DNA from 2 places in the Cellulosimicrobium sp. SL-1 genome. Region 2 is predicted to be linked to the other one. Evidence: riboswitches for the same ligand, from Rfam matches in the RefSeq annotation. Region 2 holds a riboswitch; the other holds the start of a gene.
The links. Region 2 has a riboswitch for cyclic di-AMP ahead of GWJ10_RS11670 (C40 family peptidase). Riboswitches for the same ligand answer to the same signal wherever they lie in the genome.
Positions count from the first base shown of each region.

Region 1: another riboswitch for cyclic di-AMP. It lies ahead of GWJ10_RS13685 (C40 family peptidase); the one in region 2 lies ahead of GWJ10_RS11670 (C40 family peptidase).

Region 1 is NZ_JAACJC010000008.1:97,124-104,052, reverse strand. Features, by position in the region: gene GWJ10_RS13690 (universal stress protein) at 1-103, opposite strand, end outside; gene GWJ10_RS13685 (C40 family peptidase) at 291-1,106, opposite strand; cyclic di-AMP (ydaO/yuaA leader) riboswitch at 1,108-1,297, opposite strand; gene GWJ10_RS13680 (metal-dependent transcriptional regulator) at 1,435-2,145, opposite strand; gene serC (phosphoserine transaminase) at 2,392-3,534, shown strand; gene GWJ10_RS13670 (MFS transporter) at 3,632-4,978, opposite strand; gene GWJ10_RS13665 (MarR family transcriptional regulator) at 4,975-5,433, opposite strand; gene manA (mannose-6-phosphate isomerase, class I) at 5,592-6,929, opposite strand, start outside.
Region 2 is NZ_JAACJC010000006.1:303,467-310,395, forward strand. Features, by position in the region: gene GWJ10_RS11650 (group I intron-associated PD-(D/E)XK endonuclease) at 1-89, shown strand, start outside; gene GWJ10_RS11655 (DUF6153 family protein) at 223-636, shown strand; gene GWJ10_RS11660 (DUF305 domain-containing protein) at 730-1,359, shown strand; gene GWJ10_RS11665 (F510_1955 family glycosylhydrolase) at 1,442-2,383, shown strand; cyclic di-AMP (ydaO/yuaA leader) riboswitch at 2,431-2,619, shown strand; gene GWJ10_RS11670 (C40 family peptidase) at 2,619-3,413, shown strand; gene GWJ10_RS11675 (hypothetical protein) at 3,613-4,038, shown strand; gene GWJ10_RS11680 (histidine phosphatase family protein) at 4,063-4,767, shown strand; gene GWJ10_RS11685 (DUF3090 domain-containing protein) at 4,832-5,380, shown strand; gene GWJ10_RS11690 (SCO1664 family protein) at 5,503-6,255, shown strand; gene GWJ10_RS11695 (nuclear transport factor 2 family protein) at 6,333-6,698, shown strand; gene GWJ10_RS11700 (SDR family NAD(P)-dependent oxidoreductase) at 6,792-6,929, opposite strand, start outside.

The DNA.
Region 1 (6,929 bases), on a different contig from region 2:
GGGGCCACCCCACGCGCAGCGCGTACGCCGCGGCCCAGTCCAGGGCGTGGAGGCTCGGCGCCGAGCCGTCGACACCGACGAGGACGGATTCCGTGCGGGTCATGAGCGACTCTCCTCTCGACGGCCCGGTGCCATCGGACGACCAACCTAGCCGAGACCAGGCCCGGCCGTCCGTCTGCCACGAGTCACGAACACGTCAAGAATGCCACGAACCCCGCCCGCTCGCGCAGAGTGCGAGCGGACGGGGTTCGTCCAGCCAGTGACCGCGGGGGTCCTGATCGGGTGAGCGATCAGGCCACGCGGATGAAGGTGGGGTTCGACTGCCAGATCTGGCGGAACTGGACCGACTTCCCGGGACGCGGGGCGTCGATCATCATGTTGTCGCCCGCGTAGATGGCGATGTGGCCCGGCGTCCAGATGAGGTCGCCCGGCTGCGCCTGGTCGCGCGACACCTTGGTGCCGACCGAACCCTGGGCGCCCGACGTGCGCGGCAGGTTGATGCCGACCTGCGCGTAGACATAGCTGGTGAAGCCCGAGCAGTCGAAGCCGTCGGGCGTGGTGCCGCCGTAGACGTACGGGACGCCCACGTAGCGGGCCGCGATCGAGACGATCGACGAGCCGTGCGCCGACGCGGGGGCGCCGACGGACGCCTCCTGCTGGGCCGAGGCCTGCGACTCGTCGGACGACGACTGCGTGGACTGGCGCTCCTGCGTGCGGCTCGTCTGCGTGGTGCGGACGGGCTCCGGCTCCGGCTCCGGCTCCGGCTCGGGGGCCGGGGTCACGGTGACCGGGGCCTCCTCGATGGTGAACGCCGCGTCGGCCGCGACGGTCACGGCCGGGGCGGCCTCGAGGGCCTGGCGGGCCTGCGCGGTGAGGGCGCTGAGGTCGACGGCGTTGAGCTTGCCGGACTCGTTGTCGACCGGGGCGGCCGTCGCGGGGGCGGCGGCGCCGATCATCGAGACGATGAGGCCGGAGGACGCGGCGACGACGGCGGTACGACGACCGACGCTCGACATCTGGTCCGATGCGGCCTGGGCGATGGTGCTGAGTGGCGTCACGGGACGCCGCGCCGCGCGGTGGCGGGCGCGAGTCGTGCTCACGGTCACTGTTGCCTCTCCTGGACGCCTGCGAGGTCAGCTGTCGGGTTCGGGTGGAAGAGTCACCCGGCCTGGCGGACCGGAGTCCGTCGGGCTTCACCCCAAGGGCGCTGTCTCCAGCACCCGGAAGTGGGTCCCCCGTCCCTGTCATCGGGTCGTCGTGGGCCTCTCGCGGTGACAGGGTTAGGCGTTCCGCGCGAGGTCTCCGCCAGATGGGTATCCCGACGGAGCAGGACGACCGTACAGGACCCCTCGGCAAAAGTCACGTTCCCATCACGACGGAACGCGGCCCTGCGCATCGCCGCAGGTCACGGCGTCTCCCCCGGTGAACGGGCGGCTATCCGCGGGCGACGAAGAGGTGGCGCGCGACGTCGTCGGGCAGGTCGAGGACGACCGGCGCCCCCTCTCCCTGCACGGTGACCCCGCCGGCCGGCGCCGGGCGCACGACGAGCGTCCGGCGCGGCAGCACCCCGGCCTGGGCGAACCGCGCGAGGAGCTCGACGTCGACCTGGACCGGCTCGGCGATCCGCTGGAGCACGACGCGCACCTCGCCGCCGCCGAGACCGTGCTGGGCGAGGTGGACGGGGAGCGACACGACGCCGTCGAGGAAGTCGACCTCCTCGAGCTGCTCCCCGAGCTCCGGCAGGCCCGGGATGGGGTTGCCGTACGGGTCGAAGTGCGGGTGGTCGAGCAACCCGAGGAGCCGCTCCTCGACGAGCTCGCTCATCACGTGCTCCCAGCGGCACGCCTCGGTGTGCACGTACTCCCAGTCGAGCTTGATGACGTCCGTGAGGAGCCGCTCGGCGAGCCGGTGCTTGCGCATGACGCGCGTCGCCTTCTCGTGGCCCGCGGGCGTGAGCTCGAGGTGGCGGTCCCCCGTGACGACGACGAGCCCGTCGCGCTCCATGCGCGCGACCGTCTGCGACACCGTGGGCCCCGAGTGGCCGAGGCGCTCCGCGATGCGCGCGCGCAGCGGGACGATGCCCTCCTCCACGAGCTCGTAGATCGTCTTCAGATACATCTCGGTGGTATCGATCAGATCGGTCACGTCACGCTCCCAGTCGCTCGTCGGCTCGGGGCGCCCGGTCGTCGCTCCACGGGGCGCCTGCCCGCACCGGCGGGCCGCTGGGGGTCAGTCTATGGCGAGCCCGTGACCCGACCGCGGTGTCGTCCAGAGGCACCCGTGGTGCCTGGTGGCCCGCGCCTCCCCGCGGGCCCCGGCGCGGACCGTGCGGTGACGCACGGCCTGTGGACGAGGCTCCCGGGGCGCGCCGCGCGCGCGTAGGGTGACGCCGTGCCCGATCTCGCGAACACCTCGATCACGATCCCCTCGGACCTCCTGCCGGCCGACGGCCGCTTCGGGTCCGGGCCGTCCAAGGTCCGCGCCGCGCAGGTCCGGGCGCTGTCCGACGCCGGCACCTCGCTGCTGGGGACGTCCCACCGGCAGGCGCCCGTCCGGTCGCTCGTGCGCCGCACGCGCGAGGGCCTCGCCGCGCTGTTCGCGCTGCCCGACGGCTACGAGGTCGTGCTGGGCAACGGCGGCTCCACGACGTTCTGGGACGTCGCGACGGCGTGCCTCGTCCGCTCGAAGGCGCAGCACGCGGCGTTCGGCGAGTTCGGCGCGAAGTTCGCCGCCGCGACGACCGCAGCGCCGTTCCTCGCGCCGTCCCAGGTGATCTCGGCCCCCGCCGGGACCGTCGCGCTCCCGGAGCCCGCCGACGACGTCGACGTGCACGCGTGGCCGCACAACGAGACCTCGACCGGCGCGATGGCGCCCGTGCGCCGCGTCCCCGGCTCGCGCGAGCGCGGCGCGCTCACGCTCGTGGACGCCACGTCCGGCGCGGGCGCGATCCCCGTGGACGTCGCGGAGACCGACGTCTACTACTTCGCGCCGCAGAAGGTCTTCGGGTCGGACGGCGGCCTGTGGCTCGCGCTGTGCTCGCCCGACGCGCTCGCGCGCGCGGACGAGGTCGAGAGCAGCGGCACCCGCTGGGTCCCGGAGTCGCTGTCGCTGCGCACGGCCGCGGCGAACTCGCGCCAGGACCAGACGCTCAACACGCCCGCGATCGCGACGCTCGTCATGCTCGCGGAGCAGGTGGAGTGGCTCCTGGGCAACGGGGGCCTGGAGTGGGCCGCCGCCCGGTCCGCCGAGTCGGCCGCGCACCTCTACGGGTGGGCGGACTCGCGCGAGTGGGCGACGCCCTTCGTCGCGAACCCGGCGGAGCGGTCGACGGTCGTCGGCACGATCGACCTGGACGACGCGATCGACGCGACGACCGTCGTCGCCGCGCTGCGCGAGAACGGCGTGCTCGACGTCTTCCCGTACCGCAAGCTCGGCCGCAACCAGCTGCGCGTCGCCATGTTCCCGGCGATCGAGCCCGACGACGTCCGCGCCCTCACCGCGTGCGTGGACCACGTCGTCGACCACCTCGGCTGACGAGCGCGCGACCGACGGCCGCGCCCAGCACGAGGCCGGTGCCGCCCGGGAGACCGGGGTGGCACCGGCCTCGTGGCTCCGGGCGGGAGTGGCGGCGTCAGGCCGCCCGGGCGGCCTCCTGCGCGTCCTCGGCCTCGATCCGGCGCCGCGCCTCGGTGCGGGCGGAACGGTCGGTCGGGGTCCCGGCGTCGAGGTAGCGCACCACGAGGTGCGGGCGCTGCAGGACGCGGTACCGGACCTCGAGGTGCCAGTTGCGCACGGCCCAGACGGCGGCGCCCACCGCGACGAGCGCGGCGGTGATCGACCCGACGCCGATCGCCCAGCGCGGGCCCCACGCCTCGGCGATCCAGCCGACGAGCGGGGAGCCGACGGGCGTCGCACCGAGGAACACGATCATGTAGAGCGACATGACGCGCCCGCGCATGACGGGGTCCACGGACATCTGGATGGTCGAGTTGGCTGCGGTCATCATGGTGAGCGACGCGAGCCCCACGGGGATGCACGCGACGGCGAAGCTCGCGTACGTGGGCATGAGCGCCATGACCCCCGTGGCGACGGCGAACCCGAACGCGGACCCGATGACGAGCCGGACGCGCGGGCGCTCCCGGCGCGCGGCGAGCAGTGCCCCGGTGAGCGACCCGATCGCGAGGATGGACCCGAGGATCCCGTACTCCCCCGGCCCCATGCCGAACTCGACCTTCGCCATCATCGCGGACGTGAGCTGGAAGTTGAGCCCGAACGTCGACACGACGCCGACGACGACCATGATGACGATGATGTCCGTCCGTCCGCGCACGTACCGGATGCCCTCGCGGATCTGACCCTTCTCGCGCGGCGCGCTGGGCAGCACGTGGAGCTCTCGCGTGCGCATGTACAGCAGCGCGAGGATGGTCGCCCCGAAGGTGACGCCGTTGATGATGAACAGCCAGCCGGAGCCGACCGCCGCGATGAGCAGCCCGGCGACGCCCGGGCCCACGAGGCGCGCCGCGTTGAACGACGCGCTGTTGAGCCCGACGGCGTTGGAGAGCTTGTCGGCGGGCACCATCTCGGCGACGAACGTCTGGCGCACGGGGTTGTCGAACGCCGAGACGACGCCGAGCAGGCCGGCGAACACGTAGACGTGCCACAGCTCGACGTTCCCGGACAGCACGAGCGCGCCGAGGCCGAGCGCGAGCAGTCCCATCGCGCCCTGGGTGGCCATGAGGAGCCGACGGCGCGGGAGCCGGTCGGCGAGCAGGCCCGCCCACGCGGACAGGGCGAGCACGGGCGCGAACTGCAGCGCGGTGACGACGCCGACGGCGACGCCGGAGTTGTCCGTCAGGTCGCTGAGGACGAGCCAGTCCTGTGCGACGCGCTGCATCCAGGTGCCGACGTTCGCGACGAGCGCGGCGCCGAACCAGACGCGGTAGTTGTAGTACTGGAGGGAGGAGAACGTGGTGCTCATCGGGCGGCGATCCGGGTCAACAGCTCACTGGCGCGGGCCAAGGTCTCTCTTTCGTCAGGAGTGAGGGAGGACAGCTGCTGCGTGAGCCACGCGTCCCGGCGGCGCCGCGTCTCCTTGACCTCGCGCACGCCGGCGTCCGTGAGGCGCACGACGACCTGCCGGCGGTCGCTCGCGTGCTCCCCCTTCTCGACGAGACCCATCTCGACGAGGGCGTTGACGGCACGGGTCATCGACGGCGGCCGGACGCGCTCGTGCTCCGCGAGCTCGCTGGGCGACATGGCGCCGTGCTTGTGCAGGACGGTGAGGACGCCGAACCGCCCCTCGGGGAGGTCCGCCTCGCCGCGCTGGGCACGCAGCCGCCGGGAGATCCGGGTGAGCGCGACCCGCAGGTCGCCGCCGAGCGTCGCGGGCCGGTACTGGTTCCGGGTAGGAGCAGTGAGGTCCGCAGCAGGCATGATAGTTACCCTAACTCATTACCCTAGGTAAGGAAAGAGGTGCAGGTCACGTCCGGGGGCGCGCCGGAGAGGCACCACGCCTGGGCGCGGGCAGCGCCTCGGCAGGTGCCTGTCGGCCCTGCGGCGAGGACGCGAGGGCGGTCTGCTCGGCGGTCGGGTCAGGGCACGTAGGCGACGACGACGTCACCCTCGCCGTCCACGACGACGGCCCCCGTGCCGTGCGGGACGAACACGGACTCCCCCCGGACGAGCCGCGTCCCGGCCCCGGCGTCCGCGCGGTCGGCCGCGAGCGTCACTGCGCCGTCGAGGCACAGCACGACGCGCGGACCGGCGGCGGGCAGCGGCACCGCGCCCGCGACCCGGCCGGCCCGGAGCGCGAACTCCGCGACGGGCGGGCGGTAGGCGACGAGGCCGGTGCCGTCGTCGACCAGCCGCGGTCGCGCGGCCGGACCGGGCGTGCACGTGGCGCACTCGAGCAGGGCGTCGACGTCGACGAGCTTGCTCGTCAGCCCGGCCCGCAGCACGTTGTCGGAGCTCGCCATGATCTCGACGGCGCACCCGGACAGGTACGCGTGCACGTGCCCCGACGGGACGAACATCGACTCCCCGGGCTCCAGGGTGACGCGGTTGAGCATGAGGGACACGACGGCGCCCGGGTCGCCCGGGTGCTGCTCCGCGAGCGCGAGGACGGTCGCGTCGGCACGGCGCGACGTGCGCCGGCCCCCCGGCGCGGGCGCCGCCGGCTCGCGCCCGGCCCGGGCCCGCACGGACGCGACGGTCAGCGCGAGGTCGGCCGCGACGTCGGGCTCCGCGCGGGCGTGGAGCGCAAGGGTGAACGCCTCACGGACGCCCGTCTCGGTGGGGCGGGCGCGCAGGGTGTCGCGCATCCGTCCGGCGAGCGCGCCGTCGAGCCCGTCGAGCAGCTCGAGGATGCGCGCGGGCCTGCGGAACCCGGAGAGGCCCTCGAAGCGGGAGACCGCCACGACCATCTCGGGCTTGTGCTGGTCGTCGTGGAAGCTGCGCAGCGGCGAGTCGCGCGCGACGCCCTCCCGGTTCTCGCGGTTGAACCCGGCGCGCGCGAGGTGCGGGCGCGGGTGCACCTGCAGCGAGAGGGCGCGATCGGCGGCGAGCACCTTGAGGAGGTACGGCAGCCGGGGCCCGTACTGGTCGAGGACGCGCTGGCCCAGCACCCCCACCGGGTCCGCGCGCACCAGGTCCGCGAGCGTCGTGCCCGACGCCGTCTCCGCGCCCGGGTGCGACGTCCCGCCCGGGCGGGCGCCGCCGTCGGGCACGACGCGCGACGGCGCGAGCGGGTGCGCCCCCATCCACAGCTCGGCCGCCGGACGACCGTCCGGTACCACCCCCAGGAGGTCCTGGATCGCCGACGTCGAGCCCCAGTCGTACCGCTGGACGGTGTTCTCCAGCCGGTAGAACGACGACGGACGAGCGCCGGGGAGGGCGTCGTCCACCGACGCCTCCCCCGACCGCTCGTCCGC
Region 2 (6,929 bases):
CTCTCGCCGCGGTGGGAGGGCTGCATGCCATCCACCTGAGCGCCTATGAGCGCTTCAGGCTGGCGGCGATACCCACTGGATCCGCGTAGTTCGGCCTGCGACCCAGGAGCGCGCAGGGCAATCGACACACGAAGAGGGTCCTGCGAGCGCCGGTCTCTCTTCTGACTGCGCTGTGGACCGGACCCGATGGCCGCTTGCTAGGGTGGCGGCGACATGCACCTCATGGCCGCACTCCGTTCGCTGCTCGCCGGGCGCCGGCGAGGGCTTTCGGGTGCCCTGCTGATCGCTGCGCTGCTCCTGGGCGTCGTGACGATGCACGCGATGAGCGGGTCGTCGACGGCCCACGTCGGGCCTGCGGCGGTCATCGCGGAGACGGGCCACCCTGCGGGTGCACCGGTGGCCGACGACGGCCCCGGGCACCACGAGCAGGGCGGCTGCCTCGACTGCGGCGGGCACGAGATGGCGTCGGCCATGTGCCTCATGGTGCTGGTCGTGCTGCTCGCTCTCGTGCGCCCCGGGCGCGGCCTCCTGGCACGCCTCACCCCCGTCTGGTCCCGCCTCGTCGAACCGGGGCGCGCTCAGCCCTTCGTCGGCCTCGCGCCGTCGCTGCACCTCCTCGGCATCTCTCGGACGTAGGAGCCGCACGCCGTCGACGCGCCCTGCGTCGACCGATACGCCCCGCACCGGGGCGCGTGTGGTTCCTGAGTACCGAGACGAGAGGTCCTTCCCATGAAGTTCAAGAGTGTGCTGGTGCCGGCGATCGCGCTGGTGACCGTCGCGAGCCTGGCGGCGTGCTCGACCGACGACGAGCCCGGGAGCGGGACGGCGCCGTCGTCCGCCACGACCGGGGCCGAGGAGCAGGACGGCACGGCGGAGGGCGGCACGTTCAACGACCAGGACGTGATGTTCGCCCAGATGATGATCCCGCACCACGAGCAGGCGATCGAGATGTCCGACGTCATCCTGGCCAAGGACGGCGTCGACCCTGAGGTCACGGACCTGGCGAACCAGATCAAGGACGCCCAGGGTCCGGAGATCGAGCAGCTGACCACGTGGCTCGAGGAGTGGGGCTCCCCGATGGAGGAGTCCGGCGCCATGGACCACGAGGCGATGGGCCACGGGTCCATGGACGGGATGATGAGCGAGGAGGACATGCAGGCCCTGGACGCCGCGCAGGGCGCGGAGGCGGGGCAGCTGTTCCTCGAGCAGATGATCGTCCACCACGAGGGTGCCGTCGAGATGGCGCAGACCCAGGTCGACGAGGGCGAGAACGCGGACGCGGTCGCAATGGCGCAGGAGATCGTCGAGACCCAGCAGGCCGAGATCTCCACCATGGAAGACCTGCTCGCCTCGAGCTGATCTCGCCCCGCGGGGCGTGCGCGCTGTCGCACGCGTCTGACGTGCGCGCGCCCCGCGGGCCCAGGCCGAAGGACCCCACACCGTGCTCAACCCTGCCCTCACGAGGCGGGTGACCGGGTGGGCCGCAGCGGGATCCGTGCTGCTGCTGGCCGCCTGCACCCCGACTCCACCACCGACACCCGACGCGACGACGCTCGCGTCCCAGGACCTGCCCGACTTCGGGCACGTGCACGACGTCCAGGTCGTGCGCGACGACCACTCCCTCCTCATCGCCACCCACACCGGGGTCTGGACCCTCGGCGACCCGTTCGAGGACGACCCCGGGCCGGTCGAGCGGGTCGGCACGGGCCGCCAGGACACGATGGGCATGACCCTCGCCGTCGACGGCATCGTGTACGCCTCGGGCCACCCTGCGCCCGGGGAGCAGCCGGAGCTCGAGAAGCCCAACCTCGGATTGATCCGCAGCACCGACGGCGCTGCGACGTGGGATCCCGTCTCCCTCACCGGGGAGGTCGACTTCCACGCCCTGAGCACCGCGAGCACCGGCGACGGCACCGTCCGCGTCGTCGGGCTGGACTCGGGGACCTCGACCGTGCTCGTCAGCGACGACTCGGGCGAGACGTGGTCGCGGGGCGCGACCGTGGAGGCCCGGGACCTGCACCTCCTGGACGCGGACCCGGACACGGTCGTCGCGACCACGCCCACCGGCCTGCAGCTCAGCCGCGACGGCGGCCGGAGCTTCGCTCCCGACCGGGGGGCGCCCGCCCTCGTGCTCGTCGACGACGAGCGGGGCGGAGCGCTGATCGGGATCGACGCCCGGGGCGTCGTCTGGACCGGCACTCCCGGCACCGAGAGCTGGGACAACCACGGCACCGCGCCCGAGGGCGTGCAGGCCATGACCTACGTGCCCGACGACAGCCCCGGCAACCAGCCGTGGATCCTCGTCGCCACGGAGACCGGCCTGTTCACCAGCCGCGACCTCGGTGCGAGCTGGGACGCGGCGCTCGGCGCCGACCGCGGGTGAGACGTCGCCCGCAGCCTCATGCTCCTCGCGGAACGGTCCGCGAGGGATCCCGGAGGGTGCCGAGCCCTGTCAGCTCCGGGAGCACACCATCGACCACCACGACAGGGGCGGGGGAACCACTCAGGCGAGCACCGCGGTGCTCTCGGGGTGAAGCCGGGCCGCAACCACTGGCCCGGCCGGGTCACTCTCCGACCCGAACCCGACAGCTCACCCCGTAGGCACGAAGGAGACCACCATGAACGCAAGAAACCCGGGACGCCACCGTGCGTCCCACCGACCGATCACGCCGCTGACCTCGATAGCCCGCACGGCGCAGGAGGGGACGGCGAACGCCGCCCGCAAGGGTGTCCTCCTGGCCGCCGGGTCGGGGCTGCTGGTCTCGGGGTTCGCGGCGCCTGCCAGCGCCGCGCCGAGCACGGAGCCCCAGGCCGTGTCCGGGGTCGATCTCAGCGCGCTGACCGAGCAGGCCCGCCAGGCGCTCAGCGCCGCACCGGCGGTGACCGTCTCCGCCGACGCGTCGTTCGCGATCGAGCAGGCACCGGTGACCGTCACCCCCGCCCCGGAACCGGAGCCGGAACCCGAGCCGGAGCCGGAGCGTCAGGAGCGTCCGTCCCGGAGCGAGGAACGGACGAGCACCTCGGCGGAGCAGGGCGCCACGGAGGAAGCCTCGGCTCCCGTCGCGGTGCCGTCGTCGGCGGCGGGCTCGGCCGTGGTCAGCATCGCGGCGCGCTACCTCGGCGTGCCGTACCTCTGGGGCGGGACGACCCCGGACGGGTTCGACTGCTCCGGCTTCACGTCCTACGTCTACGCCCAGGTCGGCATCGACCTGCCCCGGACCTCGTCCCAGCAGCGGTACGCGGGGACGGTGATCTCCCGAGACCAGGCACAACCTGGTGACCTGATCTGGAGCCCGGGGCACATCGGCATCTACGTCGGGGACAACCAGCAGATCGAGGCTCCGTCGCCGGGCAAGACCGTCCGGTACGGGGAGATCTGGCAGTCCAACCCCACCTTCATCCGGGTGGGCTGACCGCAGGAGGGCCCCACCCGGAGGGTGGGGCCCTCCCTCGACCGATATACCCTTGCGGGGTATCGCTTGCGGGCGCCGGTCCCGTCGGCACGACAGGAAGAAGGACAGGCATGGCGTCCCGGGGACATCGCGGCGAGCACGGGCCGACGGCGGTCCGCCACCAGGCCCGCCACCAGGTGCGGCACCAGGGCATCGACGCGTGACGGCGACGACCCCCACCGACGAGCGGGGACGTCGTCCCCGCCCCGCGCGCACGGTGCCTGGCATCACGGCGTGCGGGCTGTGCGCGGGGGAGACGCTGGCCGCCACCGACACCCGTCCGGGCGGGCAGCTCGAGCGTCTGCGCCGGATCGCCGAGAGCGGGGACGCGCGCCTGACGGTCGTGGACTGCCTCGACGCGTGCGAGCGCGGGGACGTCGTCGTAGTGCGGCCGGTGCCCGCCGCGCGTGCCGCCGGCCCCGCCTGGTTCGAGCAGCTGGCGGGCGACGAGCTCACCGCCGCCCTGCACTCGTGGATCCGCGCGGGCGGGCCGGGCCTGGCGCCCCTGCCCGACAAGCTGGCCCCGCGAGTGATCTCGGCCCAGGCCGAGGTACCACCGCCCCCGGACGTCGCCACCACAGGGTGAGGGTCCGTCACCTACGCTCGGGGCATGCCGACCGTCCTGCTCGTCCGTCATGGCCGCACCACCGCGAACGCGAGCGGCATCCTCGCCGGGCGGGCCGACGGCGTCGCGCTGGACGCCGTCGGGCGCGACCAGGCGGCCCGGGCGGCCGAGCGCGTCGCGGGCGTGCCGCTCGCGCGGGTCGTCACCAGCCCGCTGGAGCGGTGCCGGCAGACTGCGCGAGCCCTGCTCGACCACCAGGCGGGTGCGCCGGACTCCGTGACCGAGCACGGGATCACCGAGTGCGACTACGGGCAGTGGCAGGGGCGTGCGCTGAAGGACCTCGCCCAGGAGCCGCTGTGGTCGGTCGTGCAGGCGCAGCCGTCGGCGGCCGTCTTCCCGGGCGGCGAGTCGCTGGCCGCGATGCAGGCCCGGGGCGTCGAGGCGGTCCGGCGGCACGACGCGGAGGTCGCCGCCCGCCACGGTGCGGACGCGGTGTGGGCGGCGGTCTCGCACGGCGACGTCATCAAGTCCGTGCTCGCCGACGCGCTGGGGGTGCACCTGGACCTCTTCCAGCGCATCGTCGTCGGCCCGGCGTCGATCTCCGTCGTCCGGTACGGGCCGCACCGCCCGGAGGTCGTGGCGGTGAACACCGACGCGGGCGACCTTTCCTGGCTGCGCAGCGCCGCGCCTGCCGGTGACGCGCCGGTGGGCGGGGGCGCCGGGCCGGGCCAGGCCGACGCCGCGCGGTAGCCGGGCCGACGTCCGACCCGTGGCCGTCCCGTGCGGACGGGCCGTGCGCTCGTAGAGTGAGGTCATGCCCACTCTCGTCCACGAGTACGACTGGCCGGACCGCGTCGTCGTGGGGACCGTCGGGTCGCCCGGCTCCCGCACGTTCTACCTGCAGGCGCGCGAAGGCACGCGGACGACGAGCGTGGCGCTCGAGAAGGAGCAGTCCGCGGTCCTGGCGGACACGATCCAGCGCCTGCTGGACGAGCTCATGGAGGAGCCCGACAACCGGTACAGCGTCCCCGCCGACGTCCCGGCCGAGCTCGTCGACGACGACCCCCTGGACCTCCCGGTCGAGGAGGAGTTCCGCACGGGCGCGATGCGCCTGACCTGGGACCCGCGCACGGCACAGGTCATCGTCGAGGCGTTCCCGCTCGTGGACGACGACGACCTCGATCCCGAGGCGGACGAGCCGGAGCCCGCCGAGTCGCTCCTCGTCAAGATGCCCGTGGGGACGGCCCGCGCGTTCGCGCAGCGCACGCGCGCCGTCGTGAGCGCGGGCCGCCCCCCGTGCCCGCTGTGCGGCCGGCCGGTCGACCCCGACGGGCACGAGTGCGCGCTGCCCGGCGAGGCGTGACGACCCCGCGCGACGACGCCGCCGCGCCGTCCGACGTCGACCCCGCCGGCCCGCCGCCCGGCCTCGGCCCTGCGATCCCGCCATCCGGTCTCGACCCCGCCGACACCCCGCTCGACGCCGCCCTGACCGAGGCGCCGCTCGATGTCGTCGGGCGGATCCGCGTTGCGTCGAACGCGACGTTCCTCGCGCGGCTGGGCGACGTCTCGGTCGTGTACAAGCCGGTCGCGGGCGAGAAGCCGCTGTGGGACTTCCCGGACGGCACGCTCGCGGGCCGCGAGGTCGCCGCGTACCTCGTCTCGGAGGTGTTCGGCGGGGGAGTCGTGCCGCGCACGTGGCTGCGCGACGGGCCGCTCGGCCCGGGCATGGTGCAGCTCTGGCAGGACGTCGACGCGGCGCAGTCGCCGGTCGACGTCGTGCCCACCGACGAGGTGCCGCGTGACGGCGTGCGGACGGTGCTGGAGGGCGTCGACGAGGACGACCGCCCGGTGAGCGTCGTGCACGAGGACTCGCCGGCGCTGCGGCGCATGGCGGTGCTCGACGCCGTCGTGAACAACGCCGACCGCAAGGGCGGGCACGTGCTGCCGCTGGCGGACGGGCGGCGCCTCGGCGTCGACCACGGCGTCACCTTCCACGTCGAGCCCAAGCTGCGCACCGTCCTCTGGGGCTGGCTCGGCGAGCCCCTCGCCGACGACGAGCTCGCGGGCGTCGAGCGGGTGCGCGCGGGCCTCGACGGCGACCTCCCCCACCGCCTGCGCGGTCTCCTCGCGCCCGACGAGGTGGCCGCCCTCGCGGATCGCTGCGACCGGCTGCTGCGCACGGCACGGTTCCCCGCCCCGGAGGGCGACATGCCCGCCGTCCCGTGGCCGCTGTTCTGACGCGTCGCCGCGGCTGACCCGTCGACGGCGCCGCGCCCGACGTCCGCCGGTCCCGACCCCGTGCGTAGACTCGCGCGATGAGCCTTCTTGCCGCCGAGCACGCTCTCCAGGCAGCCCAGCGCGCGGGCGACGTCGCCGCGCTCGACGCGCTGCTGCACCCGCGGTGCGTCGGCGCCGGTCCGGACGGGTCGGTCTTCTCCAAGGAGGACGACCTCGCGAGCCACCGCTCGGGCGCGCTGCGGATCACGCGGCTCGAGGAGGAGTCGCTCGTCGTCCAGGAGGACGGCCCGAGCGGGACGACCCGGCTCGTCGCCGCCGTGGACGCGGTCCAGGACGGGACCGCGCTGTCCGCGCGGCTGGTCTACACGCGCCTGTGGGTGCGCGCGGACGGCGCGTGGCAGGTCCTGGCCGCGACCCTCGCCCCGGCCCCGGAGCCCGTCTGACCGGGCTCGCCCGGCCGGGCCCGCCTGACCGAGCCGCTCGCGCCGAGCCCGCTCGGACCGCGGCGGCTGCACCGGCCCGGCGGCCCAGCCGGCTCAGCGGCCGTGCGGGTCGGACGCGTTGAGGGTGCGCACGACGTCGTCGTAGTCGCCCCGCGCCTCGCCGAACCGGAGGAACTTCACGCGCTCCACGAGGATCTCGTGCGCGTCGGGCTGCGCGCGCAGCAGGTCGAC